4 regions of the Martinezella sp. CNPSo 3795 genome follow, and region 3 is predicted to be linked to each of the others. Evidence: predicted binding sites of a transcription regulator. Region 3 holds the regulator's gene; each other region holds the start of a gene.
What was found. Region 3 encodes PhoB, which activates phosphate uptake and scavenging genes when phosphate is short. Its sites were predicted from a motif close to TGTCATNNANCTGTCAT; they were not measured.

Region 1 (7,329 bases), on a different contig from region 3:
GGTCCATCGGCCGGCCGGCACCAAGATCCTCGCGCACCGCCTCGATGGCGTTCATCTGGTCATCGGTCTCATCATAGGGGAAGCGCGCGGCGAATTCGTCGTAGAGCCCTTCGGGTGAGGTCAGCACCGGCGCATGGCGCGTCAGGCGCTCGGCCGCAACACGGATCAAGTCACCAGCGATATCCAGAAGGCGCTTCTTGAGCTTCGCCTTACGCATCTGCCATGCGCCGCCGCCGAGCTTGTCAAGCTGCGCCTCGGTGCCCTCGCCGCCAAAGCGCGAGAGCAGATCGATATTCTCGACCGGCAGGAACAGCTTGGCATCGTCGGCATATTGCAGCTCAAGGCAGGCATGCGGTGCACCGGCAGCCTCGATGGTCCTCAGCCCAACGAAACGGCCGATGCCATGCTCGGCATGAACGACGATCGAGCCTTCGTCCAAGCCTGCCACCTCAGAGATGAAGTCAGCGGCGCGCTTACGGCGCTTGGAACGGCGCACCATGCGGTCGCCGAGAATATCCTGCTCGCCGATGACGATGAGATCGCCAGCCTCGAAGCCGGCTTCGAGGCTGAGTACGGCGGCAGCCGCCTCACCCTTCGCCAGGCCGCTGAGATCCTTGAAGGCCTCGATGGTCTTGACGCGCGCCAACCCATGTTCGGAAAGCACCTGCAGCAGGCGATCGAGCGAACCTTCGGTCCAGGCGGATATGAGCACCTTGCCGCCTGCCGCCCGCTTGTCGGCAATATGCTTGACGACCGCGTCAAAGACGTTGATGCGCTCGCTGTCGGCGCCATCGGTGGCGGAGCGCGCCCAGCGCGGCCCTTGGCGGGCATCAAGCTCGATGACGCGACGCGCCTCACCCTCATGTTCGTTGAAGGGCGAGATGCGGATGGCGCCGAAGGCGTCGAGCGCATTGCCGAAGGCCTTGCCGTCGAGATAGAGCTGACCCGGCGTGACCGGTTTATAGGGCGTGCCCTGCGCCATCTGTCCCTTGGTCTGCTGGCCGGAATTCAGGCGGGCATCGTAATAATCGAAGACGAGCTTGGAGCGCTCCTCGGCCGCCTCGCGCACGGTGTGATCCGTGACCAAGCGGAAGCCCTTGAGATAGTCGAAAACCGTCTCAAGCTTCTCATAGAAGAGCGGCAGCCAATGTTCCATACCGGCGTATCGCCGACCTTCGGATACGGCGAGATAGAGCGCATCATCGCGCGTAGCGGCGCCAAAGGCGGAGAGATAGCTCTTGCGGAAGCGGCTGATCGTATCCGGCGTCAGCGTCACTTCGCTCATCGGATTGAGATCGAGCGAACGCACCTGCCCAGTTGTACGCTGGCTTGCCTGATCGAAGCTGCGAATGCTCTCCAGCGTATCGCCGAAGAAATCCAGGCGCACCGGCTCTTCCGTGCCGGGAACGAAGACATCGAGAATGCCGCCGCGCACCGCATATTCACCGACTTCACGTACCGTTGCGACGCGATCGAAACCGTTGCGCTCCAGGCGGGCCGCGATGTCATCCATCCGCACCTGATTGCCGGGACGGGCCGAGAACGCCAGGCTCTCGATAATGTCCTGTGGCGCCACCTTCTGCAGCATAGCGTTGACGGTCACCAGCACGATGGCTGCATGCGGCTTGCGATGATGCGCGATCAGGCCGGACAAAGCCGCCAAGCGCCGCGCCGAGGTGTCGGAGCTTGGGGAAACGCGGTCGTAGGGAAGGCAATCCCAGGCCGGCAGGGTGAGAACCGGGATTTCGGGCGCGATGAAGCCGAGCATCTGTTCGACATCGGCCATGTGCTGGCCGTCAGACATGACATAGGCAATCGGTTGGCCGGCCTTTGCCATTTCGGCAATCAGGAACGGCTCCAGGCCAGCCGGAACATGACCGATCGTCATCGGCTCGCTGGCGGCGAGCAGCTTCTTCGCGTCGAAACCGGGGATCATTTCGTCAATCCGAACCTTTCGGCGATCTCTTCGAAATCGGGCTTGTAGGAGGCCAGGCGCTCAAAGAGAGGCGTCTGCAAATGCTGCGGCGTCGGCTGGCTGCCGAGAATCCATTTGAGGAGATCGTTGTCCTCTTCAGCCATGATGCGCTCAAGCTCGTCGAGATCGGCCTCGGAAAGGCCTGGCAGCTCATTATCGGCAAACTGGCCGAAGACCAGATCCATCTCGCGGATGCCGCGATGCCAGCAACGGAAAAGGATGCGCCGACGGCGAGGATCGAGATCGGCACTGCTGAGGGTCAGCCCAGTCATCAAAAACACCTTTATGTTGATGCGTCTCTATAAAACCAGCGCTCACAGGTGGGAACCGGTTTTTAAGAAAAAAGCACCTGCGATGCAATTTTCCGGGGAGTGTCGGGCTCAAAGGGATCGAGTTCTCCGCTGCCCCTTGCCAAATGCGCCCTGCCCGTCGCATTTTGCCGGCCATGCGTCCCGCTATCCTCGACCCGCTGTTTGCCTCCATCTCTTCGCTGCCCGGCGTCGGGCCGAAGGTATCCGAGCTGCTGGTAAAGCTGCTCGACCGCGAAACGATCGACGATTGTCGGGTCATCGACCTCATTTTCCACGCGCCGCATTCGATCATCGACCGACGCGAGCAGCCCGGTATCGCGAGGGCGCCGCAGGGCGCCATCGTCACCATTACCGGCCGTGTCGACCGTCATCAGCCGCCGCCGAATGCGCGTAGCAACGTTCCCTATCGCGTCTATCTGCACGACGAGACCGGAGAATTGGCGCTGGTCTTCTTCCGGGGTAAGGCGCAATGGCTCGAAAAGCAGCTGCCGATCGACGAGACGGTCACCGTCAGCGGCAAGGTCGACTGGTTCAACGGCCGCCCATCCATGGTGCATCCGGATTACATCATGCGCGAGAGTGAAGCGGAAAACCTGCCGCTCGTCGAACCGGTCTATCCGCTAACCGCCGGCCTCACGCCGAAGTTCCTGCGCAAGACCATCGAGGCGGCGCTGCCGCGCATTCCGCAGCTGCCTGAGTGGGATGATATAACCCTTACGCAGAGGCAGGGCTTTCCCTCGATCTCCGATAGCTTCCACATGCTGCATGCGCCGAGAGATGCGGCCGATATCGATCCGCAATCTCCCGCGCGCCGCCGGCTTGCCTATGATGAATTCCTGGCGGGGCAATTATCGCTTTCGTTGGTGCGCCAAAGGCTGCGCAAGGTTGCGGGGCAGCCGGTGCATGCAACTGGAGAAATCAGCCGCAAGATACTGGAATCCCTGCCCTTCTCGATGACGAACAGCCAACGTGAAGCGGTTGCCGATATTCTCAAGGATATGGCGGGCACTGAGCGCATGCTTCGGCTGCTGCAGGGTGATGTCGGCGCGGGAAAGACACTGGTGGCACTGATGGCGATTGCCGCCGTGATCGAAAGCGGCGGCCAGGCCGTGCTGATGGCGCCGACCGAAATTCTGGCTCGCCAGCATCATGCAACGATTTCAAAATTCGCAGCGAGTGCAAACCTTTCCGTCGAAGTTCTCACAGGCCGCACAAAGGGACGCGAGCGGGATGCGATCCTCGAGCGCATTGCTTCCGGGGAAGCACAGATCATCATCGGCACGCATGCTCTCTTCCAGGACAGCGTCGCCTATGCCAACCTCATGCTGGCTGTGGTCGACGAGCAGCACCGCTTCGGCGTTCACCAACGCCTGCGCCTGACCGCGAAGGGCATCTCGCCGCATATGCTCGTTATGACCGCAACGCCCATACCGCGAACGCTGGTGCTCGCCGCCTTCGGCGATATGGACGTTTCGAAGCTCACTGAGAAGCCGGCGGGACGCAAGCCGATCCAGACGATCACCATTCCGAACGAGCGAACCGGCGACATCGTCGCGCGCCTGAGAAGTGCGCTATCCGAAGGTAAAAAAGCCTATTGGATATGCCCACTTGTGGAGGAATCCGAAGAATCCGATTTAATGTCGGTCGAAGAGCGTTACGAGACGCTGACGAGAGCGCTCGGGTCTGGCATCGGCCTCATCCATGGCCGGATGAGCGGCCCGGAAAAAGACGCCGTGATGATGGCCTTCAAGAATGGCGAGATCCGCCTGCTGGTCGCCACGACCGTCGTCGAAGTGGGCGTCGATGTCCCCGACGCGACCATCATGGTCATCGAACATGCCGAGCGTTTTGGCCTAGCGCAGCTTCACCAATTGCGCGGACGCGTCGGTCGCGGTGACGAAGCCTCGACCTGTATTCTTCTCTACAAAGGCCCCCTCGGTGAAACCGGGCATGCACGGCTGTCGATCATGCGCGAGACGGAAGACGGCTTCCGCATTGCCGAGGAGGATTTGAAGCTGCGCGGCGAAGGCGAGCTTCTCGGCACGCGCCAGTCCGGAACACCAGGCTTCCGCATCGCCAGCCTGGAAGCCCATGCCGATCTTCTGGAAATTGCCCGCAAGGATGCCGCCTATCTCATTGAGCGCGATCCGGAGCTCACCAGCGAGCGTGGCAGTGCGGTACGCACCCTGCTCTATCTCTTCCGTCGCGACGAGGCGATCCGGTTCCTGCGAGCGGGGTGAGCGGATGGACGCGTTAGCCGCGTCCATCCCTGTCTCTCACGACATTACTTTGCGGCGAGGCCGGGAATGGTGACCTGGAACACCTGGAACATGGTGTCGACATCGGCACCGCTTTCATCCTTGTAGGCGGCTCCGACCTGGAAACCGTCCTGGGTGATGAAGTCGTTATCATTGGCAACGAACAGGAAGTAGTCGTCGGGCAGCTTCGGATCCTGAACGCTGACGATCGACATGGCCTCCCACTTTTCCGAGAGGTTGTTACGGTCGTTCGGCGCGCCATTGTGCAGACCGAAGCGCGCAAGATCGGCGCTGTCGTTGATGTCGATGAACTGGCTGACGACAGCCGGCTTGACGGAGGGATCAAGAACGCCCTTTGGCGCGACAGCCGTGTCGCCGTCGAACTTGCCGCCGGCAATATCGGTGGCAGCGGACACATCGACGGCAACGATGCTACGATAGAGCGACTTATCGCCCTTCTGGCCATAACCATTGTTGCTGTCGCGCGCCAGCATCAGGAAGCTTGTCGGTGAGAGTGCCACGATTTCGCTTTGCGCGGCGACGGCCGTCTTGCCCTTTTCATTGGTAAAGACAGGCAAAGGCACGACATATTCGTGCACCAGTTTCAGATGGTCGAGATCGGCGGCATCATAGACCAGGGCGCGTGTATTCTGCCTGGTAGAGCTGGAATCGCCACCGTCCTGGCGGGTCGCGGACTGAAGCACGACAATCAGGAACTTGCCGTCCGGCGTCAGGGACATCCCCTCGAAGCCCTGATTATTTTGGCGCCCGCTGGTCGGATCCTTCGGATCGGGCGCGGCTTCACCGGGACCGGGATTGTTCGAGGAAAAATTCACGGCGCCGTGGCGCATTGGCAGATACGCCGCCGGCGGTGCCGTGGCCGAGATCATGCGCCCGTCTGCCGAGAAGCGATAGATGTAAGGACCGTATTCGTCACTGATGAACATCGAACCGTCGGGCAGCCGAGCAATAGCTTCGTTATCGAGCGAGATCTTGCCGTTCGGTGCCTGCGGCAAAAGCGGCATACCGCTTTCTGCCTGGCGAACGCCGTTGGCGGGGTCGAGGCCGGTGGTTTCGTTGCCCTTGTTGTCTTTCAAAAGCAGAGTATCCGCGAGCTTGGCCTCGACGCCCGACTGTTCCTGGCCGGCCGGCGGCGTCGCGCCGGGAGCGACCGGAGTCAGCTTGATATCGATGGTGTTGAGACGTCCGCGATAATCGGTGGTGCCGGCGACATTATAGCCGCGGTCCGGCAGCAGCCAGAGCGAACCCTTATAGGTGCCGTCGGCATTGCGGACCCAGCTCTTGGTGTCGATCGACATTCCCGAACCGGAACCGAAGGTCTCGCCGAACTTGTCGCGCAGATTGGCGGGGATACGACCGACCGCGACACGTCCCTTGTTGACGAGCGTCACGCCCTGGACTGCGATGGAATTATCAGCAAGCGCCGCGACTGGTGCGGAAAAAACAAATGCTGCCAGCGCGGCCGACAACAGCGGCAAGCTCTTCGAATGCATATATTTCAAGACAATATCCTCCAGTGAAAATATGTATGGAGACAATGAGATCCATCTCCGACCCGCTCTCAAGCCGCGTCGAAAAACAACAGCCGGGGTCGAAACTCCGAATGTTCGATGATGAGATGCATCCGATTGCCTGTCCCGTAGGACGATCTAAGGCGTCAATATGATAGAGACATGACAGCTCGCGTGATACGCGAGGCCAGGCAACCTACGACAGGAACGGGAGCGTTTCTAAGTCAGCGATTTTATCGGAACGGGCCTGGGCAGCCCCTTCGCCGCGATGAGCTCTTCCTTGTATTCGGGCGATACAAGTCCGCCCGAGATCAGCAGTTTGGCGCCATCCTCCGGGCTCATGTCGAGCACCGTGATCTTTTCGCGTGGAACGAAAACCAGAAAGCCGGCCGTGGGCACAGGTGTCGGCGGCAGAAAGACCGCCACCATGTCCTGACCCATGGCATTGAATTTCGAAGCAATCTCACCCTTGGCATCGGTCGATATGAATACCATGGACCAGAGGCCTGGGCTTGGATATTCGATCAGCCCGACCTTCTTGAAGGATGTGCCCTGCTCTTTCAACACAGTCTCGAAGATCTGTTTGACGCTCTTATAGATGGTCCGCACCAGCGGCACGCGGTTGACGATCGACTCCCCGAAGCGGACGATGCTCTGGCCAATCAGGTTCTTGGCGAGGAAACCAACGATCGTGATGAAGATCATCGCGATCACCAGGCCGGTCCCCGGAACGGCGAAGTTCAGATAGCTTTCAGGATCGTAGCGCGCGGGAATATAGGGGCGAACCCAGCTATCGGCCCAATGAACGACGGACCAGGTCAGCCACAGGGTAATGGCGATCGGGGCGCAGATAATCAGGCCGGCCAGGAAATTGTTTCTGATCCGCGTGGTTACGGACATTTTGATGAGTTTTTCAGTCATTCGCCGCTCGAAAACTCCGTTCCGCCGCCTACTGCTACCCGGCAAATCCTCCCCACCATCTCAGAATGGGAATCGTGCCAGAAATCAGTGCGGCATACAACCCGCCAGCTGCGTCCGCGAGCCGAACAAACGTCCGGCTCACGATGACGTGACGGCAAATGCGGGACGGAAGTTGTCCTATTCCACGGTGACCGATTTAGCGAGATTGCGCGGCTGATCGACGTCCGTGCCCATGAAGACGGCCGTATGATAGGCAAGCAATTGAATCGGCAGCGAGAATATGATCGGGGCGATGATCTCGTCGACGACGGGCAAGGTGATGGTCGCCATGG
Region 2 (7,329 bases), on a different contig from region 3:
CGATAGCTTTGTCGCCTTTTGTGTGACGAAGTACAAGACCTATGTCTGCCGCCGGGATTTTCATGGGCTCTATCGAGCCGCACTTGGCAGAGCACGACATCTCCTGCCGTTTGAACATGTGGAGATGGATTTTCTTGGCTCGAAAGTTCTCAGGCTGCACAATCCCATCAACCGGAGAGTCGCCTATGAGCTCTTGCGGCGGCTGGGTTTGGGCGCCATGTCCGAATGGGCCTATCGTTCAGCCTGACCTTGAGCCGGCCTCGCCTGCTGGTGGCGGAGTGACAGGGATTTCGTTTTTCAAGTAATCCTTCAGAGAGGCCCGCCAGAAGCGGGCCCCTCATCGGTCCTGATCAGTAGATTTCCGGCACATACATTTCCGGCGGCACCGGCGTACGGTGATAATCTGCATTACGCATGCGTTCCGGCAGCACGATTTCCGGCTTCGGCACGCTTTCGTAGGGGATCTGGCTCAGAAGATGGGCGATGCAGTTGAGGCGCGCCTTCTTCTTGTCGACGGCGTGGACGACCCACCACGGCGCTTCCGGAATATGGGTGCGCTCCAGCATCTCTTCCTTGGCCTTGGTATATTCCTCCCAATGCACGCGGCTCTGTAGGTCCATCGGCGACAGTTTCCACTGCTTCAGCGGATCCTGGATGCGCATGTTGAAGCGGAATTCCTGCTCTTCATCGGTGATCGAGAACCAGTATTTGATGAGGATGATGCCGGAGCGAACCAGCATGCGCTCGAAATCCGGCACGGAGCGGAAGAACTCCTCCAATTCCTCCGGCGAGCAGAAGCCCATGACGCGCTCGACGCCGGCGCGGTTATACCAGCTGCGGTCGAACAGCACCATTTCGCCCGCGGTTGGCAGGTGCGCTGCATAGCGCTGGAAGTACCATTGATGCCGTTCGCGCTCGGTCGGTGCCGGCAATGCGACGACGCGGCAGACGCGCGGATTGAGGCGCTGCGTGACGCGCTTGATGGCGCCGCCCTTGCCCGCGGAATCGCGCCCTTCGAACAGCACGACGACCTTCAGCTTTTTGTATTGGACCCAGTCCTGCAGGCGCACGAGCTCGTGCTGAAGCCGGAAAAGTTCGCGGAAATAGATGCGGCGGTCGAGCGTCGCCTCACCTTCGCTGATAAGGCCTTCTGCGACCAGTTCGTCCAGCCGGTCCTCTTCGAGCTGCATCTCCAGCTCTTCGTCGAAGCTGTCGACGATCTCATCCTTGATACGGCTGAGCGGGTCCTGGGTTTCGTCGGTCATTGTGCGCCTCCTGCTCTGTTTTCATGTTGATGCTGCAGCCCTGGGCTGCTGAGAGCCGGCACGGTGCTCAAGCATGTGCCGGCTATGGCTGCGGTGTTATTCGGCGGTCCAGCCGCCGTCGACGGAAAGCGTCGTGCCGGTAATCTGCTTTGCGGCGTCACTGCACAGGAACACCGCGATAGCGGCAACTTCGTCGACGGTTACGAATTCCTTCGTCGGCTGGGCGGCCAGCAGCACGTCATGCTTGACCTGCTCTTCCGTCATGTTGCGGGCCTTCATGGTCTCGGGGATCTGCTTTTCGACGAGCGGCGTCCAGACATAGCCGGGCGCGATGGAGTTGACCGTCACGCCGTTCTGCGCGGCCTCGAGAGCGATGGTCTTGGTGAGGCCGGTAATGCCGTGCTTGGCCGAGACATAGGCGGACTTGAAAGGCGAGGCGACCAGCGCATGCGCCGAGGATGTATTGATGATTCGACCCCATTTGCGCGCCTTCATGCCGGGAATGGCGGCCTTGATGGCGTAGAAGGCGGCAAGCAGATTGATGCGGATAATCGCCTCCCACTTGTCGTCGGGAAACTCCTCGATCGGGGCGACGAACTGGATGCCGGCATTGTTGACGAGGACATCGAGGCTGCCGAAGGCTTCCTCGGCTTCACGCACCATCGATGTCACTTCCTCGCCATTCATCATGTTGGCGCCGGAATAGCGGCACTTCACGCCGAAATCGGCTTCGATCGCCGCGCGCTCCTTTTCGATCGCATCGGCATCCCCGAGGCCGTTGATCGTGATGTTCGCGCCCTCGGCGGCAAAGGCGCGGGCGATCGCAAGCCCGATACCGCTCGTCGAACCGGTGACCAGTGCATTCTTCGAAGTCAACGAACCCATGATGCAACTCCTGCAATCTCTATGACATGGTTGGGTAGAGGGAAATGCTCAAGATGAGCGCACACTGCCAGCCTGATATGTCGCTTTGATAACAGCGCGGTTTTGCCTCGCGGCGCTGCCAATCATTGGCTGACACTTCACTGTCATGCAACCGTGCAAGTTTTCGCTCTGGCGCCCGGCGATTTCCTCCAACGACGGACAATACGATGAAGGTCGAAGACATTCTGAAGCATGCCTATGCGATGCCGCTGACCAATCCTTCCTATCCTCCAGGGCCTTATCGGTTCTTCGATCGCGAATATATCATCATCACCTATCGCACCACGCGCGAGGCGCTTGAAGCGGTCGTCCCGGCGCCGCTCGAAATCGACGAGCCGCTGGTGAAATACGAATTCATCCGCATGCCCGATTCCACTGGCTTTGGTGATTACACCGAGACCGGACAGGTCATCCCCGTGACCTATCGCGGACAAAAGGGTGGCTATGTCCACTCCATGTATCTTGATGACGATGCGCCGATCACCGGCGGGCGCGAGATCTGGGGCTTTCCGAAGAAGCTTGCCAATCCGAAGATCGTCAACGAAGGCGAAGTCATCGTCGGCACGCTGCATTACGGCAGCGTTCTCTGCGCCACGGGCACGATGGGTTACAAACACAAGCCGATCGACCAGGGACCGCTTCTAGCAGCTCTCTCGGAACCGAATTTCCTGATCAAGATCGTGCCGCATGTCGATGCCACGCCGCGTATCTGCGAGCTCGTGCGCTACTATCTGACCGATATCACCATCAAGGAAGCCTGGACTTCGCCGGCTGCCCTCGATCTTCGGCCGCATGTCATGGCCGACGTCGCGCGACTGCCCGTGCTGGAAGTGGTTTCGGCGGTTCATTTTACCGCCGATCTGACGCTCGGGCTAGGCGAAGTCGTTCACGACTATCTCGCCGAGCGCAGGTAGCCGAAGCCTTATTGTTAGACCATACTGGAGACGGATCGTGCTCGAACGAAATATCAAGGCGGTAGCGCCGACCATCCCGGAAATAGCCGCGCAATATGATCGCGTTGCCCTGGTCTTCCAGGGTGGCGGTGCGCTCGGCGCCTATCAGGCCGGCGTCTATCAGGCGCTTGCCGAAGCGGGATGCGAGCCGACCTGGCTCTCGGGCGTCTCCATCGGCGCAGTCAATGCCGCGATCATCGCCGGCAACGAGCCAGGCCGGCGGTTGCAGCGTCTGGAGCAGTTCTGGCAGATCATTTCCGGCCGCAAGATCTGGGCCTATACGCCGGAAGGCGATTTCTTCCGCGATATCCGTAATCGCACCAGTTCCTGGATGACTATGACCATGGGCCAGCCCGGCTTCTTCAAGCCGCGCTTTCCCAATCCCTGGTTCGAGCTGCCGGGAGCCGAGGGGGCAACCAGCTTCTATGACTCGGCAGAGCTCAAGAAGACGCTGGAGATGCTGATCGACTTCGACGTGCTGAACGATGGCAAGAAGCGCTTCAGCGTCGGCGCGGTGAATGTCCGCACTGGTAATTTCGTCTATTTCGACACCGACAAAGTGCGCATCGGCCCCGAGCATATCATGGCGAGCGGCGCCCTGCCGCCGGCCTTGCCGTCCATCCGGATCGAAGGCGAATATTACTGGGACGGCGGCATCGTTTCGAATACGCCGTTGCAATATCTGCTCGATCAGGAAGAGGACCGCAGCTCGCTCGTCTTCCAAGTGGATCTTTTCAGTGCCCGCGGCGTCCTGCCGCGCAGCATGCCGGACGTGCTCTCGCGCCACAAGGACATCATGTATTCGAGCCGCACGCGGCAGAATACCGACAATTTCAAGCGTATTCACGGACTGAAGATGAAGCTCCTGAGCGCCCTAAAGCGTGTTCCGAAAGAGCAGTTGACTGCGGAAGAGGAAGAGCTGATTGCGGATTATTCCGATGCCGGCGTCGTCAATATCGTGCATCTGATCTATCAGCATAAGAACTACGAAGGTCACGCCAAGGACTATGAGTTCTCCGGCACGTCGATGCGCGAGCATTGGGACATGGGCCTCGAAGATACCAAGCGCACGCTGCGCCATACCGACTGGCTGCTGCCACCCTTCAGCGACGATGCCGTCGCCATCCACGATCTTCACAGGGAAGATCCGGCTTGAGCCAATGGTGTTCTCGGCTCGACTCTAGTGATATCGGGCAGGAGCGAGCTGGGCTTAGCTTCAAGCTGTAATTCATGCTTCCAGCAAAACGCCTGTCTTTTTGCGGGACTGGCGTCAGCTCTGCTTGAGCCGATGTCGATGGGCTGCCTGCTTGGAGCGATTGCCGCACATCGCCATGCTGCACCAGCGTCTGCGGCGCCCGCGGGTATGGTCAACGAACATCAAGGTGCATGCGTGGCCTTCGCAGGCCTTCACATCGGAAAAATCTTCCGTGCAGACAAAACGTCCCAGCGCTTCGCCGATCGGTAATAGCAGCGATTCCGGAGAGCGCCATTTCCGCATCGGCTGAAGGCAGAGTTTGCGATCTTCGCCCGGCTTTCTTGTGACAATCCGGCTAAAACCTTCATCGCGTTCCAACAGACGGTTCAGCGGTTCCAGATCGTTCAAGGCCTCTGATGCCAGCGGCTTTCCCCTGTGGGAGTTTACGAAAGTTCTGAACCACTCACGCAGGCTTCTTGCCTGGTCGGCGACTTTGTCGAGTTCGCCCGGCAGCGCCTGCTTGCGCATGGCGGCAAGCGTTTTCCGCGGCACTAGGCCTGCCTGTTCCAGCCAGCGCAGCAGACCCTCTCCGTCGTCAATCCAGTCGATCGGCACATCCACCGGCGTTGCGACCGAATTGAGGAAATCCAGTCCGAGCGTGTCGCCAACGAAGATGGCGGGTGAACGGCTGTCCATCGACTGCTCCTTATTCCGGCCGACAGGGGGCTGAAAGGCCGCTCGAAAACATAGCGACTATATAACCCTTCCAAAGCCTCTTGACAAGTTACCCAAGTGAAGAGTAACCATATCAGTGTCATTAAAGAGGTTATTTATTCCAACTGGCGGGAGAAGGCCAATGCTACTACAGAGGGCCGAGTTGTCCGCGCTGATGATGGCGTCTGTCGCTGATATCGGTGCCAATGCAGGCGCGTCCGCGGCATCATTTGAATTCTGAGATGTAACCTAAAAAATAGATGTTCATAGGTTACGAAAGGAGCTTAACATGACTGATATCACCTATCGCAGCGTCAATATCGAAGATGTCAAGGTTTTCTACCGTGAAGCGGGCTCGGCCGGCGCGGACAAGCTTCTGCTGCTGCATGGCTTCCCGACTTCCAGCCACATGTTCCGCGATCTCATCCCGCTTCTGGCGGATCGCTACCACATCATCGCCCCAGATCTACCCGGCTTCGGGCAATCCGACGCGCCGAAGGGCAGCAACACATTCGACAGCATCGCCGAGACGATCGACCGTTTCACGGAAGTCGTTGGCTTCGACCGTTTTGCCGTCTATGTCTTCGATTATGGTGCGCCGACCGGCTTCCGACTGGCGTTGAAGCATCCGGAACGGATCACGGCGATCATCTCCCAGAACGGCAATGCCTATGAAGAGGGCCTGAGCGAAGGTTGGAATCCGATCCAAGCCTATTGGCGCGAAGCCTCCGATGAAAATCGTAATGCCCTGAAGGCATTCCTTCAGCCGGACGCGACGGCGTGGCAATACACGCACGGTGTCCCGGACCTCTCGAAGGTCTCTCCCGACGGCTATTCGCTCGATAGTCTCTATCTGGCCCGACCTGGTTCGGAGAAGGTGCAGCTCGATCTTTTCGGCGACTACAAAAGCAACGTCGCGCTCTATTCGACCTTCCAGAATTATTTCAGAACCTACAAGCCGCGTCTGCTTGCGGTCTGGGGCAGGCACGATCCCTTTTTCTTGCCGCCAGGTGCTGAGGCCTATCGCCGGGACATTCCAGACGCGGTGGTCAAATTCTTTGATACCGGCCATTTTGCTCTAGAAACCCACGCTGCCGAGATCGCAGTCGAAATCCGCGCTTTCTTGGGTTGATATCAAGCTGGACCGCGCCGGCGCTCGATCGGCGCGGTCGGATCATTCGCAATGCAAATGGGAGGAGACCGCAAAGCTGATGCCTTTCGGGGTTTCCTCGAGCGCATCAGATCGCTTAGGCTCGGAACCCTTCGTGGCATGCCTCATGAAAGGCTGATCTTGTCTTGACGCTGCCTTGACAATCCCAACGCAGATGGTTCGGCGAAACCAAATCCGCCGGACTTTCGCATGAATCAAAAGACATCAGCTGCTGCGGCGCCGGAGCGCCTCCTATCCAAGATTTCCCCTTGTCCTGCGTTGCCACCAACGGCTTCCCGACCGCCTATATCGCGATACATCGTCATCTGGAGAATATTGACCTTCGGCCTGCGCGTGCGCTGGAAGCGTGCTTTTCTCTTCTGGTGCCGCTTTGCTGCAAACCCGCTTCTGACTATTCGTTGGTGGCGCTTTATCACGGCGTTCGCGGCTACGCATGAATTACCGCCTCCGCATGACGAACTGCTGCAGAAACCGCTTTCGAAGTTTCTCGTCCACAGAATGCCCAATTCCCGTCGGCTGTCTCTTCTCATCGAGCATTTTTCGATTGCTGAAACCATCCTCTCCAGAGACAGCATGATACGGCTCTGGCGCGGCGAATGGCTGGAAATGGGGACGGTGCAGGGCAAATGCGAGGCATATGCATGCCACCTTGCGCTCGCCGACCGCAGCGGCGGCCGCCATGAGGGTGCTTTCGCCATCAAACTCCTGCGCGTGAGCGATCAGGCTGTTCTTTGCACGGCCAGATTCACGTTCGTCTATCAAGGGACGAAGGGGCGTTATACATTCGTCGTCGGCAGCATGCAGGGACCACGCAATGCGAAGCAGCGTATCATCGAGGTAACTCGCGATCTCGCCGGCCTCAGGCCCAAAGAGGCGATCCTGATCGTGCTGCAGGGCCTGGCGGCGGAGGGAGGCATGCAGCACTTCCTCGCGGTTTCGCAGGCAAGGCACCCGATTCAATATCGCCGGCGTTCCCGGCAATCGATGCTGCTATCGAACATCGATGCTTTCTGGCTTGAGCGTTCCGGCGAGCCGGAGTGCGTCTACGGCTTCCAGATCCCCCATTCGAAAATTCAGAGAGAGGACAGGCGCAGCCAGAAAAAGTCG
Region 3 (7,329 bases):
CTCGGAGCCCTGATCGTTGCCTCCTCCATCGCGGTGCTGACAACGGTCGGCATCGTCGTTTCCATGCTTTCGGAAGCGGCGCGTTTCTTCAGTATGGTGCCGGCCAGCGAGTTCTTCTTCGGTACCGTCTGGGACCCGCGCTTCACCGGCGCCGGCGCGCAGACCTCGGGCACCTTCGGTCTGATCCCGCTCCTGGCAGGTACGGTCTATATCGGCTTCGTCGCCATGCTCTTTGCCGTGCCTATCGGCCTGTTCGCCGCGATCTACATGGCCGAATATGCCTCGGCTCGCGTTCGCTCCATCGCCAAGCCGATGCTGGAGGTTCTGGCCGGCATTCCAACGATCGTCTACGGCTTCTTCGCCCTTGTCACAGTCGGCCCCTTCCTGCGCGATATCTCCGCCGAGATCGACGGGCTTATGACCGGAAACTACAGAAGCTTCATCGAGGCGCAGAGCGTTTTGACGGCTGGCTTCGTCATGGGCGTTATGCTCATCCCTTACGTCTCCTCGCTGTCGGACGATATCATCATGGCCGTGCCGCGGTCGCTGCGCGACGGCTCGCTCGGCCTCGGCGCCACCCGCTCGGAAACGGTCAAGCGCGTCCTGCTGCCGGCCGCTCTTCCCGGCATCGTCGGCGCGCTGCTGATGACCGCGTCGCGGGCGATCGGCGAAACCATGATCGTGGTGCTGGCCGCAGGCGTTGCCGCGCGCATGCAGCTCGATCCCTTCGAGCCGATGACGACGGTCACGGTGAAGATCGTCAATCAGCTGACCGGCGATCTGGAATTCACCTCGCCGCAGACGCTCGTCGCCTTCGCCCTCGGCATCACGCTGTTCTGCCTGACGCTGTGCCTCAACGTCTATGCGCTCTACATTGTCCGTCGATACAGGGAGCAATACGAATGAGCGGCGTCGTATCTTCCTCTCAGCTCAACATGCCGCGCGGTCTGACGCCGGGTGCGTCTGTGCACCGAGATATCGGCATCAAGCGGCGCTATGCCGCCGAGCGTCGCTTTCGCGCCTATGGGATGACCGCCGTCATCTTCGGTCTCGTCTTCCTTATCATCCTGGTCTCGACCGTGGTCCGCACTGGTTATACCGCCTTTGTCCAGACTTCGATCACCTTGCCGATCGAATTCACCGAGAAGGTAATCGACCCGACGGGTAAGCGCATGAACGATCCGAAGGTGCTGATCGCTGCCAATTACCCCGTACTGGTGCGCGATGCGTTGGTGAAAGCGCTTGGCATCGATCCGGCCAATCGCACGCTTGTACGCGAGGCGATGGCGATGGTGTCGGACAGCGCCAGGATCGTGTTGCGCGACAGAGTCGTTGCCAACCCCTCTATCATAGGGACGACACAGAGCGTCACATTCCGGGCCAGCGCCAACATCGATTCCGCCAACAAGGGGCAGATCGATCTGACCGTCAGCGAGAAGGATCGCAAGATTTCCAACCGCCAGGTCGCATGGATGAAGCAACTCAGCGAAAGCGGCGCGCTTCATAAGGCCTTCAACAGCGGTCTCTTTCTGTCGGGCAATTCGAGCCGGCCGGAAGCCGCCGGGCTTGGTGTCGCGCTGATCGGCTCGCTCTACCTGATGCTGACCGTTCTCGTACTTGCCTTGCCGGTCGGCGTTGCCGCCTCGATCTATCTGGAAGAGTTCGCACCGAAGAACCGGCTGACGGATCTGATCGAGGTCAACATCAACAATCTCGCTGCTGTCCCCTCGATCGTCTATGGCCTGCTGGGTCTCTCGGTCTTCATCAACATGATGGGGCTGCCGCGCTCGGCGTCGCTGGTCGGCGGCCTTGTACTGAGCCTGATGACGCTGCCGATGATCATCATCGCCACGCGCTCCGCCTTGCGTGCAGTGCCGCCGTCGATCCGCAGCGCAGCGCTCGGTCTTGGCGCATCGCGCATGCAGATGGTCTTCCATCATGTTCTGCCGCTCGCGATGCCTGGCATTCTGACGGGCACGATCCTAGGGCTTGCCCATGCGCTCGGAGAGACCGCGCCACTGCTTCTGATCGGCATGGTCGCCTTCGTTGCCAATTATCCGGCATCGCCGCTCGATCCCTCGACGGCGCTGCCGGTGCAGATCTACATGTGGGCGAGCGAAGCCGAGCGGGCCTTCGTCGAAAGGACGTCCGGCGCCATCATCGTGCTCCTCTTCTTCCTCGTCGCGATGAACATCGGCGCCATCCTGCTGCGCCGCCGCTTCGAGCGGCGCTGGTAAGGGAGGGCGCACGAAATGAACATGATGACGGAAGCTGCCAGCGAAAGAGCCTTGGCCAAGAAGATGACGACGATCCCTTACAAGATGATCGGCCAGGACGTTTCTGTGTTCTACGGCGACAAGCGGGCGCTCTTCGACGTCAATCTGAAGATCCGCGCCAATACGGTCACGGCTCTGATCGGCCCTTCCGGCTGTGGCAAGTCCACCTTCCTGCGCTGCCTCAACCGCATGAACGATACGATCGAGACCTGCCGCGTCACCGGCAAGATCACGCTCGACGATCAGGATGTCTACGACGACAGCATCGACGTCGTGGAATTGCGCGCCCGCGTCGGCATGGTCTTCCAGAAGCCCAACCCGTTTCCGAAGTCGATCTACGAGAATGTCGCCTACGGCCCGCGCATCCATGGCCTGCATCGCTCGAAGGCCGATCTCGAGCATATCGTCGAAACCAGTCTGCAGAAGGCCGGTCTCTGGGGTGAGGTGAAGGATCGGCTCCATGACGCCGGCACGAGCCTGTCGGGCGGCCAGCAGCAGCGCCTCTGCATCGCGCGCGCCGTTGCGGTCAGCCCGGAGGTGATCCTGATGGACGAGCCGTGCTCTGCGCTCGATCCGATCGCAACCGCCAAGGTCGAGGATCTCATCCACGAGCTTCGGGAGAATTTCACCATCGTCATCGTGACGCATTCCATGCAGCAGGCCGCTCGTGTCTCGCAGCGTACCGCAATGTTCCATCTCGGCCACCTGGTCGAGGAGAACGACACCGATAAGATGTTCACCAATCCCGACGATTTCCGCACGCAGGATTACATCATGGGCCGTTTTGGTTGATGATGGCAGGCGCGCGGCTCCTTTCACACAGTTCACTTGAGGATAGAAAAATGGTCTCCACTCACATTCTCTCTGCCTATGACGAAGACCTGAAGTTTCTGACGCGCCGCATTGCCGAAATGGGCGGCCTGGCCGAGCAGATGGTTAGCGACAGCGTACGCGCTCTCGTCAACAGCGACGCGGCCCTGGCCCAGAAGGTCATCTCCGACGACGTCGTTCTCGACCATGCCGAGCGCGAAGTTGGTGACAAGGCGATCGTCACCATCGCTCGTCGTCAGCCGATGGCAGCGGACCTGCGCGAAATCATGGGCTCGATCCGCATCGCCTCCGATCTGGAGCGCGTCGGTGATCTCGGCAAGAATACCGCAAAGCGCGTCATCGCCGTTCAGGGCACGGGCGTGCCGCGTCGTCTCGCTCGTGGCATCGAACACCTCTCCGAACTGGCACTGAGCCAGCTCAAGGAAGTTCTTGATGTCTACGCCACCCGCTCGCCGGACAAAGCCGTGTCGATCCGCGAACGCGACGAGGAAATCGACGCCATGTACACCTCGCTCTTCCGCGAGATGCTGACCTACATGATGGAAGATCCGCGCAACATCACCACCTGCACGCATCTTCTCTTCTGCGCCAAGAACATCGAGCGCATCGGCGACCATGCCACCAACATCGCCGAGACGATCTATTACATGGCGACCGGTGCTCAGCCGGAAGGCGAGCGCCCGAAGGACGATACCGCCAACACCGTCGGCGCAGTGACGGAATAATCTGGAAGCGAAGAAAGGAGACCATAGGCGCATGGTTCCGAGAGTTGCTGTTGTAGAAGACGAGGAAGCGCTTAGCGTTCTGCTGCGCTACAATCTTGAGGCCGAAGGCTTCGAGGTCGACACGATCCTCAGAGGTGATGAGGCCGAGCTGCGTCTCCAGGAGCGCATCCCCGATCTCCTGATCCTCGACTGGATGCTCCCCGGCGTGTCCGGCATCGAGCTCTGCCGCCGGCTGCGTATGCGGCCGGAGACGGAGCGCTTGCCGATCATCATGCTGACGGCTCGCGGCGAGGAAAGCGAGCGCGTGCGCGGACTTTCGACCGGCGCGGACGATTACGTCGTCAAGCCGTTCTCGACGCCGGAGCTGATGGCCCGCGTCAAGGCGATGCTGCGGCGCGCCCGCCCGGAGGTTCTCTCCACGGTGCTGCGTTGCGGCGATATCGAGCTGGACCGCGAAACCCATCGCGTCCACCGCAAGAGCCGCGAAGTCCGGCTGGGGCCGACAGAATTCCGCCTGCTGGAGTTCCTGATGTCCTCGCCAGGCCGCGTCTTCTCGCGTTCGCAGCTGCTCGATGGCGTATGGGGGCACGATATCTACGTCGATGAACGCACGGTCGACGTCCATGTCGGCCGTCTGCGCAAGGCGCTCAATTTCTCCAATATGCAGGATGTCATCCGCACCGTTCGCGGCGCGGGCTATTCCATGGAAGCCTGAGCGGCTCGCCGCTCGGGTGTTACTAAATAGCGGCGGAAATAGAAAAACGGGCCTCGAGGGGCCCGTTTCTCTTTGTCTTGCGGTAACTTTCAGCCGTTGTTGCGACGGCGGTCATGCACCGGCTGGTAGGCCATGCGCTGATGATAGGTGCAGTAGGGGGACGAATCCGGGCTGTCATTGCCGCAGAAGTGGAAGTCGTCCTTCAGCGGGTCCCCGACCGGCCATTTGCAGGTGCGTTCCGTCAGCTCCGTCAGGCCGAGGCGGCGGGAGATCGGAACGACGACGTTCGATGCCGGGCGATACTGAATTTCATTGACGGAATCTATCTCGATCTCTTCCTTCAGCATGGTTGCACCCTGCTGGCGGGCGACCACGGTGCGGGTAGCGACGCGCGAGCCGTAGGTCGTTGCGCGGGGAGCCGCGGCACTGCGCTTTGGCGTGCGCGTCGCGGTTGCCGTGCCGCCCGCCTTCGCTCGGCCAGGAAGGTTCAGGCGGTGCACCTTGCCGATAACGGCATTACGGCTCACGCCACCGAGCTGCGCAGCGATCTGGCTGGCGCTCAACCCTTCGGACCATAGCTTTTTCAGCTTCTCGACGCGTTCGTCTGTCCAATTCATGCCCTGTCTCCGCTGTCGCGTTTCCGATGGCAGAATCCCTCACCATTGCCTCGCATGGGAACGAGGCGCGAAACGCTCTAAAATTGTGGTGACTAGTTCCGCCGCATGCAGTCTAGCAATTGCTTTTTAACCTAGTGTGAGGCTGACTCCGTGACAAGAGTCGCGAGAATCTTGAGGAATCGATTTCGAGGTTTTCCCCAACTTGCTGCCTAGGCGTGGCATTTCTGCAATAGGCGCCGCCGAACCTATCTCTTTTGCCCGCAAGCGCTATCTCGCACCTGCTAAAACGCCAGTTTTGTTGACATCGCGATGCAAAACATCAATAGTGCCCGGGCCGCCGCAAGGCGGCATTTTTGATTTTTTCGGACCCGTTTCATCAAATCGAAGCGATCGGTCCTTAAAGTTGTGATCAGGAGATATGGCCATGGCCGAGACCACGCCGCTTTATGACACCTATATGCGCGCTCCGTTACGGTTCGAGCGAGGCGAGGGCGTCTGGCTGGTCACCGAAAATGGCGAGCGCTACCTCGATTTCGCAGCCGGCGTCGCGGTCAACTCGCTCGGTCACGCCCATCCTCATCTCGTCGCCGAATTGAAGGCCCAGGCCGACAAGGTCTGGCACCTGTCGAACCTCTACGAGGTGCCCGGTCAGGAGAAGCTGTCGAAGCGGCTGACGGAAGCGACCTTCGCCGACAAGGTATTCTTCACCAATTCGGGCGCCGAGGCACTGGAATGCGCCATCAAGACGGCGCGGCGCTATCAATTCGCCAAGGGGCATCCCGAAAAGTTCCACATCATCACCTTCGAGGGCGCCTTCCACGGCCGCACCATCGCGACCATCGCCGCAGGCGGCCAGGAGAAGTATATCGAGGGCTTCGGACCCAAGGCACCGGGTTTCGATCAGGTACAATTCGGCGATCTCGATGCCGTGCGCGCCGCCATCACGGATGCGACGGCCGGAATCCTGATCGAGCCGGTTCAGGGCGAGGGCGGCATCCGTCCGGCCACCAACGAATTCCTGCGCGGGCTGCGTGAGATCTGCGACGAACATGGCCTGCTGCTGATCCTCGACGAAGTACAGTGTGGCGTCGGCCGCACTGGCAAGCTCTTCGCCTATGAATGGGCCGGCATCAAGCCTGATATCATGGCTGTCGCCAAGGGCATCGGCGGCGGTTTCCCGCTCGGTGCATGCCTTGCGACGGCAGAAGCCGCCTCAGGCATGAAGGCAGGCACCCACGGTTCCACCTATGGCGGCAATCCGCTCGCCATGGCGGTCGGAAATGCCGTTCTCGATATCGTGCTTGCCGAAGGCTTCCTGCAGCATGTGCGCGATGTCTCGCTGGTCTTCCGCCAGGGGCTCGCCTCGCTCAAGGATCGTTTTCCTGACATCATCGAGGACGTTCGCGGCGAAGGTCTGATGCTCGGCATCAAGGCGGCCATTCCGCAGGCAGAGCTGCTGCAGGCTATCCGTGCCGAGCATCTGCTCGGCGTGCCGGCCGGCGATAACGTCATCCGCCTTCTGCCGCCGCTGGTCGTCACCGCCGAAGAAGCACGCGAAGGTCTTGCCCGCCTGGAGCGTGCCGCCGAGCGTGCGCGCGCTGCCCGCACCAAGAAATCGGCTTGAGTTCAACGCCCGCTGACGGGGCGTTCCTGCCCCACGCGGGCGTTATTGTTTTTTCTGGAGCACAGGTAAGGACATGGCTTCTCCGAAACACTTTCTCGACCTCTCTGCCGTTCCGGCTGCCGATCTGCGCAACATCATCGATGACGCGATCGTGCGAAAGAGCGCGCAGAAGGCCGGCACTGCCGACAAGCCGCTCGCCGGCAAGATGCTGGCGATGATCTTCGAGAAGCCGTCCACCCGAACCCGCGTTTCGTTCGATGTCGGCATGCGACAGCTGGGCGGCGAGACGCTGTTCCTCTCCGGCACCGAAATGCAGCTTGGCCGCGCCGAAACGATCGGCGATACGGCCAAGGTGCTGTCGCGCTATGTCGATGCGATCATGATCCGCACGACCGATCATTCGCGCCTGCTGGAGCTAGCGGAACATGCGACCGTTCCGGTCATCAACGCGCTGACCGACGATACGCATCCCTGCCAGATCATGGCGGATATCATGACGTTCGAGGAGCATCGCGGCCCGATCAAGGGCAAGACGCTTGCC
Region 4 (7,329 bases), on a different contig from region 3:
TCGGCATCGCCGAAGTTGTTCGCGATCTGGGCGGAAATGGTCGTGGACGGCGAAATGATCGACGATTGCAGACGGCTTACCGAGCCGACGACGAAGGTCACAGCCATGGTTTCGCCAAGCGCGCGGCCAAGGCCAAGCATGATGCCTCCGACGAGGCCACGGCGTGTATAAGGGATCAGGATGTGGCGGGCCACTTCCCATGTCGTCATGCCCATGCCGTAGGCGGATTCGCGCAGCATCGGCGGCACGGTGCTGAACACGTCGCGGGAGATTGCGGTGATGAACGGCAGGATCATGACGGCGAGCACGAGGCTTGCCGTCAGCAGGCCGACGCCCGGGGCCGGCGGCTGGAACAGCAGACCGATCACCGGCACCTGGCCGACCGTAGAGATAAGGAATGGCAATATATAGTTCTGCATGAGCGGCACGAGAATGAACAGGCCGACGATGCCGTAGATAATGGAGGGAACGCCTGCCAGAAGCTCGATGGCCGTACTGATTGGACGGCGCAGGCTGCCGGGGCAAAGTTCCGTCAGGAATATGGCGATGCCGATGCCGAGGGGAACGGCAATCAGCATGGCGATGAACGAACTTACAAGCGTACCGACCACGGCGGGCACGGCGCCATAAATATCAGCCGGCGCGCTCCACTTGGTGCCCCAGAGGAACGACAAGCCAAAGGTCTGAAATGTGGGCAAGGCATCGATGACAAGAACCACGAGGATTGCCAGCAGCAGAAGCACGACAAGAACAGCCGAGCCAAGCGTCATCAAATAGAAAATCCGATCCTGGATTCGGAATTTTCTGGTCGCGGCGGAGGTATTCACAGCCTGGAAGCCCGCCATTTGAGTCGCGTCAGCCATCGATTTCCCCTTGTCCTGTCACGAAAGGCGGACAGGGAAATACCCTGCCCGCCGCAACTTTCTCGCCTAGCACAAATTACTTCGTGCCGAAGTCCGTCTTCCAAGACTTCTCAACGATCTCGACAACATTGTCCGGGACCGCGAGATAAGACAGGGCGGTCGCGTCCTTCTGGCCATGCTCATAGGACCACTTGAAGAACTTCAGTGCCTCTTCGTTCTTAGCAGCATCGGCCGGCTTCTTATAGAGCAGAACCCAGGTCGAGGCAGCAATCGGCCAGCTCTTTTCGCCCGGCTGATTGGTGATGATCAGGTTGAAGTTCTTGGCCTTGGCCCAGTCGGCGTTGGAAGCGGCAGCCTTGAAGGTTTCCAGGCTCGGCTCGATAACCTTGCCGGCAGCATTCTTCATCTTCGCGAAACCGATGTGGTTGGCGACGACGTAGGAATATTCAACGTAGGAGATCGAACCAGCCGTCTGGTTGACGGTCGTGGAAACGCCTTCCGAACCCTTGGCGCCGAAACCGACCGGCCATTCAACAGCCGTGTTCGAGCCAACCTTTTCCTTCCACTCCGGCGAAACCTTCGACAGGTAGTCGGTGAAGTTGAAGGTCGTGCCCGAGCTGTCGGCGCGGTAAACGACCGAGATCGGCGTGGACGGCAGCTTTACATCGGGGTTGAGAGCCTTGATGGCTGCATCGTCCCACTTGGCGATCTTGCCAAGGAAGATGTCGGCCAGCGTCTTGCCGTCGAGAACGAGTTCGCCCGGCTTTACGCCTTCGACATTATAGGAAACGACGATGCCGCCGGAGATCATCGGGAACTGGGCAATGCCGTTCTTCTCGAGGTCGGCGTCGCTCATGGGCTTGTCCGAAGCGCCGAATACGATGGTCTTGTCGAGAAGCTGCTTGATGCCGGCGCCCGAACCAACCGACTGATAGTTGACGACATTGTTCGTCGCAGCCTTGTAGCCTTCAGCCCACTTGGACAGAACCGGTGCGATGAAGCTCGAGCCGGCGCCCGTGATGTCGGCAGCGGAGGCCGAAGCGGACATAGCCGCGATGAGGCCTGCAGTCAGGCAAAGCGAACGGAGTTTCAGGTTAAGCATAGTAGACTCACTTCCTCAAGTGAATGAAAGGATGGCGAGCAGAAGATCGGCGCGAGGTCCCCATGGTAAACGAACCTCCCCGCCTGAAATCTCCCGGCGACAGACTTGGCTCTAAAGACGCATTGTTTCAGTTTGATGACAGTTTAATGAAGCGGCAGTGACACAACCTGCGGCAATCATCACGGCCATCGCGGAACGGCAGGAAATGAAGCGCGCCAAAGGGCGCATGAACGCGAACTTCATGTTCTGATTCAAGAGCATCGTCAAAGACGGATCACATAATCCTTGCGAGTCGTTTCAATCACTTCCCAGGCCCCCTTGAAGCCCGGCTTCAAGATAAGGCGGTCGCCCGCACGCAGATGAAAGGCCTCGCCATCGTCTGACGTTACAACGGAGTAGCCGGAGAGGATATGGAAGTATTCCCACTCGTCATAGACGACCTTCCATTTGCCAGGCGTCGCCTCCCATATGCCGACGTAAAGGCCGCCATCGGCCTCTTCAACATTCCATGTGCGAAAGATTGGGGCTCCCGAAACGAGGCGATCGGCTGCGGGCGCGCCCGTTTCCGGTTCGATGTCGCTGATATCCACTGCCAGATAAGTCGTCACAAATGTCTCCTGTCGATTGCCTTATGTGGCTCTCCGCGAACCCAATAAAGCGCGAACCCGAAAAGCATATCATCCTGACCTGCCGCCCCACACCAGGCTCCCACCTTTCAGGGAAACGTCAGAAAACAATGCCCTAGTGCGCTTCGTTAATTTGGCTCGACCATCTCAATCAGGCCGAAATCGCAATCGTAGTTCAGAAGGGGCCAGCATGTATGGACTAGATGTCGTTATAACAGAGTGGATCAATGGCATAGCCGGAAACCCGACAGTCGACAGCCTGATGATCCTAATCACGGCTTACGGCGTTCCCTTGTTGATCGCTCTCGTCGCTGTCCAATGGTGGGTCGGAGAACGTCGATCGGAAACCCGACACGCACTCGTTGCCGCGGGCCTGACCTTCGTCATCGGTCTCGGCATCAACCAAGTCATCCTGTTTTTTGTCAGTCGCGTTCGCCCGTATGATGTCGGAGTCACCAAGCTACTTATAAATCGCAGCAATGACCCGTCCTTTCCCTCCGACCACGCGACGGCCGCGTTCGCGATCGTTGCCGCATTTGCGCTTCAACGCATGCCAGAGCGAAGCCTCTTCTTCCTACTCGGCGCGATCCTTGTCTCCTTCTCGCGAGTCTACGTCGGCACGCATTATGTCGGTGACGTCATGGGTGGGGTGCTTACCGCCGTTTTCGCGGCGATCCTGGTCAAGACGCTCTATCGTCCAGAAACCCGGCTGGATCGCTTCGTAACCGGCATCCTATAGGGTCAGATTTGAAGAGGCCATATATGCGAGCGCCCCGTTTTTCACGTTTTTTCGCCGGTCGCCTCAATACAACCCAATAAAAAAGTGTTGCCAAAGCTATGTGAGGAACCTCATCAGACTTTCGCGAGCGCCTGTTCCAGGTCGGCGATGATGTCCTTGACGTCCTCGATGCCGATCGACAAACGCACGACATCCGGGCCGGCACCGGCGGCAACCTTCTGCTCGTCAGTCAACTGTTTGTGGGTCGTCGAGGCGGGATGGATGACGAGCGAACGCGTATCGCCGATATTGGCAAGATGCGAAAAGAGCTCCAGACCTTCGACCAGCCCCTTGCCCGCTTCATAACCACCCTTCAGTCCGAAGGTGAAGACCGAGCCCGCGCCTTTCGGTGAGTAACGCTGCTGGAGGGCATGGTTCGGATCGTCTTCCAGGCCGGAATAGTTCACCCATGCCACCTTTTCCTGCGCTTTCAGCCAACGCGCAACGGCAGCCGCATTGTCGGAATGGCGCTGCATGCGCAATGGCAGCGTCTCAATGCCGGTCAGGATCAGAAAGGCATTGAATGGCGAGATGGCTGGCCCGAGATCGCGCAGGCCTAGCACCCGGCAAGCAATGGCGAAAGCGAAGTTGCCGAAAGTCGAATGCAGAACGACGCCGTTATATTCCGGGCGCGGTGAAGACAGCATAGGATAATTGCCCGAGGCGGACCAGTCGAAAGTGCCGCCGTCGACGATGATGCCGCCCATGGAATTGCCGTGGCCACCGAGGAATTTTGTCAGCGAGTGCACGACGATATCGGCTCCATGCTCCAGCGGCCGGATGAGATAGGGGCTTGCAAGGGTGTTGTCGACGATCAGCGGCAGGCCATGCTTGTGCGCGATGGCCGCGATCGCGGCGATATCGACGAAGGTGCCGCCGGGATTGGCAAGACTTTCGATGAAGACGGCGCGGGTGCGGCCATCGATCTGCGCCTCGAAGGTCGCAGGATCGGCGGAATCGGCCCAGCGGACTCGCCAGTCGAAATTCTTGAAGGATTGCCCGAACTGATTGACCGAGCCACCATAGAGCCGCTTGGCCGCAACGAAATTGTCGCCCGGCTGCATGATGGCATGGAAAACGAGCAGCTGTGCCGCATGACCGGAGGCCACCGCGAGAGCCGCGGTTCCGCCTTCAAGAGCCGCCACCCGCTCTTCCAACACCGCCTGCGTCGGGTTCATGATGCGCGTGTAGATATTGCCGAACTGCTGCAATCCAAACAGTGCAGCGGCATGATCGGCGTCCTGAAAGACGAAGGAGGTCGTCTGGTAGATCGGCGTCGCGCGCGCGCCTGTCGCCGGGTCTGGCTGCGCGCCGGCGTGGATCGCAAGCGTGTCGAAACCTGGGTTGCTGGTTGGCATATTTTTCCTCCCGCCGGATCTTGTTCGTAACGGGAAAAGCATAACGCCTGGCATATGAAAGTTAACCGCGAACTTTGCCGTGCTTCTCGGCTCGCGGAAAAAACTTGCCATCTTTCAGTGAGATCGCGCGATAAACGGCCGAATGCAGCCGTCATGCATGATCTCGGTCAAGCGACCAGACGCGGATACTCGATAGCCGGGCAGCGGTCCATGACGACCCTTACCCCCGCAGCTTCCGCTCTCGCCGCAGCCGCATCGTCACGCACGCCGAGTTGGCCCCAGATGACCGGGGGCCGCGGCTCGATCATGATCGTCTCCTCCACGACCGATCGGAGATATTCCGGCGCCCGAAAAACATCGACCATATCCACAGGCTCGGGAATGTCGGCCAGGCGTGCATAGACCCATTGCCCCAGAATTTCCTTGCCTGCCTGTCCGGGATTGATGGGGATGACGCGATATCCCCTGTTCAGGAGATAGGCCATCACACCGTTGCTCGGGCGCGCGGGATTGGGCGAAGCGCCGACGAGCGCGATGGTCCTTACGGACAAGAGGATATCGGCTATATAGGAATCGTCATAACTATCGTGGTTCATCACGAAGCCTCCCACCTCGATCACACTTGCGTTTTGTCACAAATATGGAAACCGCAATGGCGGTCTCCGCGTATATATATTGTATTATAACAACTTCAGGGAGGATTACTCAGATGAAAAATTTCATCCTGCTGGGCCTGCTCGTCACTTCGGCCGCGACGCCGGCATTGGCGATTTCGCGATATAATTCCATGTCCATGACCTGCGCCGAGGCCAGGGCGGTCATCAATCGGGAGCGTGCAGTCATCATGCGTTATCCGGCCAGAAGAACACCGAACATGACGCTCTATGATCGCTATGTTGCGGACAGCGGCGCATGCGATATGGGCTTTTACGCCTATCAGGATTATCTCCCCACGAAGGATCGCGCTTCCTGTCCGGTCTATATATGCAGGCCGACGACCGACCTCGATGACGATGATTTGATTTTCCGACGCTGATCGCAATAGACTACGGCTGGATATGACGGACGGCTCACGAGTTCGATACGACCATTGATTGTCCCAGGCACGGTGCATCTTGGGCCCTATGGCCGCGCGCGGGCATTTATACGCCTGCGTTCAAGCCCCCCTCCAAAGCGCTTTCATAAATTTTCCTGAAGCCGCGGGGTTGCGTTCTCAGGAAATGCAATCTTTGTTCGCTTTTTATTCGCATATAAATTAGAAACTTCGCATAGATAGTCAATTCCAACGAGAACCGAATGCGAACGCGGAACATATGCTATTTGATTATTTTCCCACAGAATAATTTTCGAGTTCGCGCAATGATATTGCCCTGCCAATTTTTGGTTCGACGATTCTATACTTATCTCTTAGTATGATTTTCATCAGCAGCATCGCGCGCTCTACCTGTAATATTTTTCACCTCTTGTAGAATTATCCACTCTATTCATGAGGGGAAGAGAGATTGCGCGCGGCGTTTTCGCGTCGATTTTCCCACGCCCGACAACACGCGGCGTTGCAGGCGACACAGCCCTCTGTCGTTTTTAAGTAAGAAGTGTCTAATGCTACTCTCGCGTTCACAGGACATGCGATATTTGTTCGCGCTTCATACTCCAATAAATTAGTTACTTATAATGCTGAAAAGAGCGATCTGGAACATAACAAAAACACCATTCTCAGCGCCCGACATGACCGGAGCAAATGGCAAGCCGTCAGAATGACCGATATTTCGTTGCTTTTCGATGTATTGCTGATCATATGGGGACCGCACTCCCACAAAATACCAAGCATTGCCATTACGCCTGCCAATTTCCGAGGTTTTCCGTGTCTCTCGACGTTATCGCGCTCGTTCTTTTCGGCGCCCTGCTGCACGCGACGTGGAATGCGATCATCAAGGCCGGAACCGACAAATCGCTCGATGCGGCGCTGGTTTCGGCCGGCGGCGCGGTCGCGGCATTGCCCCTTCTGCCGTTCCTTCCCCTGCCCGCCTCAGCGGCATGGCCGTTCATCGGTGCCTCGGCCATCCTTCAATTCGCCTATTTCCAACTGGTGGCAGCCGCTTATCGCGCCGGGGATATCGGGCTCGTCTATCCGCTGATGCGTGGTGTCGCACCGCTCATTATTGTCTCGACAAGCAGCTTCATTTTGAAGGAAACGCTTTCGGGCGGCGCATTGATCGGCACCATGGCCATTTGTGCCGGCATATTGACGCTTGCCTTCGAGGCCCGAAAGGGCAGCCGCCGGGCGATCGTTCTCGCCCTCGCCAATGCCGTTGTCATCGCGACCTATACCTATGTGGATGGCATCGGCGCGCGGATATCGGGCAATTCGGTATCCTATACTCTGTGGATGGCACTCCCTCCCCCCATTCTCCTTTTCGCCTGGGCGATATCGCAACGCGGCATCAATGCCGTCGCCGCCCACGTCCGTTACAACTGGTGGCGCGGGCTTATCGGCGGCGGCGGTTCGATCGCTTCCTACGGGCTGGCCTTGTGGGCGATGACCAAGGCGCCGGTCGCCATGGTCGCCGCCTTGCGCGAGACTTCGATCCTCTTCGCTTTGGTG

Region 1: the regulator PhoB is predicted to act here: its motif matches at 6,228-6,244, upstream of AC13QY_RS22555 (esterase-like activity of phytase family protein).
Region 2: the regulator PhoB is predicted to act here: its motif matches at 2,281-2,297, upstream of AC13QY_RS01670 (acetoacetate decarboxylase).
Region 4: the regulator PhoB is predicted to act here: its motif matches at 2,090-2,106, upstream of pstS (phosphate ABC transporter substrate-binding protein PstS).

Annotation. Positions count from the first base shown of each region.
Region 1 covers NZ_JBXSOQ010000009.1:1,433-8,761, forward strand. The annotation lists partial or broken gene mfd (transcription-repair coupling factor) at 1-1,936, opposite strand, end outside; gene AC13QY_RS22545 (FAD assembly factor SdhE) at 1,933-2,247, opposite strand; gene recG (ATP-dependent DNA helicase RecG) at 2,421-4,526, shown strand; gene AC13QY_RS22555 (esterase-like activity of phytase family protein) at 4,571-6,058, opposite strand; gene AC13QY_RS22560 (DUF502 domain-containing protein) at 6,296-6,997, opposite strand; gene glmS (glutamine--fructose-6-phosphate transaminase (isomerizing)) at 7,175-7,329, opposite strand, start outside.
Region 2 covers NZ_JBXSOQ010000001.1:339,964-347,292, forward strand. The annotation lists gene AC13QY_RS01655 (class I SAM-dependent methyltransferase) at 1-247, shown strand, start outside; gene ppk2 (polyphosphate kinase 2) at 351-1,265, opposite strand; gene AC13QY_RS01665 (3-hydroxybutyrate dehydrogenase) at 1,362-2,150, opposite strand; gene AC13QY_RS01670 (acetoacetate decarboxylase) at 2,357-3,103, shown strand; gene AC13QY_RS01675 (patatin-like phospholipase family protein) at 3,141-4,298, shown strand; gene AC13QY_RS01680 (CGNR zinc finger domain-containing protein) at 4,413-5,033, opposite strand; gene AC13QY_RS01685 (alpha/beta fold hydrolase) at 5,341-6,183, shown strand; gene AC13QY_RS01690 (DUF535 family protein) at 6,412-7,329, shown strand, end outside.
Region 3 covers NZ_JBXSOQ010000005.1:118,033-125,361, reverse strand. The annotation lists gene pstC (phosphate ABC transporter permease subunit PstC) at 1-906, shown strand, start outside; gene pstA (phosphate ABC transporter permease PstA) at 903-2,237, shown strand; gene pstB (phosphate ABC transporter ATP-binding protein PstB) at 2,253-3,068, shown strand; gene phoU (phosphate signaling complex protein PhoU) at 3,119-3,832, shown strand; gene phoB (phosphate regulon transcriptional regulator PhoB) at 3,864-4,547, shown strand; gene AC13QY_RS16200 (GcrA family cell cycle regulator) at 4,637-5,164, opposite strand; gene AC13QY_RS16195 (aspartate aminotransferase family protein) at 5,589-6,788, shown strand; gene argF (ornithine carbamoyltransferase) at 6,862-7,329, shown strand, end outside.
Region 4 covers NZ_JBXSOQ010000011.1:127,149-134,477, forward strand. The annotation lists gene pstC (phosphate ABC transporter permease subunit PstC) at 1-863, opposite strand, end outside; gene pstS (phosphate ABC transporter substrate-binding protein PstS) at 940-1,965, opposite strand; gene AC13QY_RS25395 (cupin domain-containing protein) at 2,229-2,573, opposite strand; gene AC13QY_RS25400 (phosphatase PAP2 family protein) at 2,782-3,330, shown strand; gene AC13QY_RS25405 (O-acetylhomoserine aminocarboxypropyltransferase) at 3,444-4,727, opposite strand; gene AC13QY_RS25410 (CoA-binding protein) at 4,895-5,323, opposite strand; gene AC13QY_RS25415 (hypothetical protein) at 5,437-5,763, shown strand; gene AC13QY_RS25420 (EamA family transporter) at 6,589-7,329, shown strand, end outside.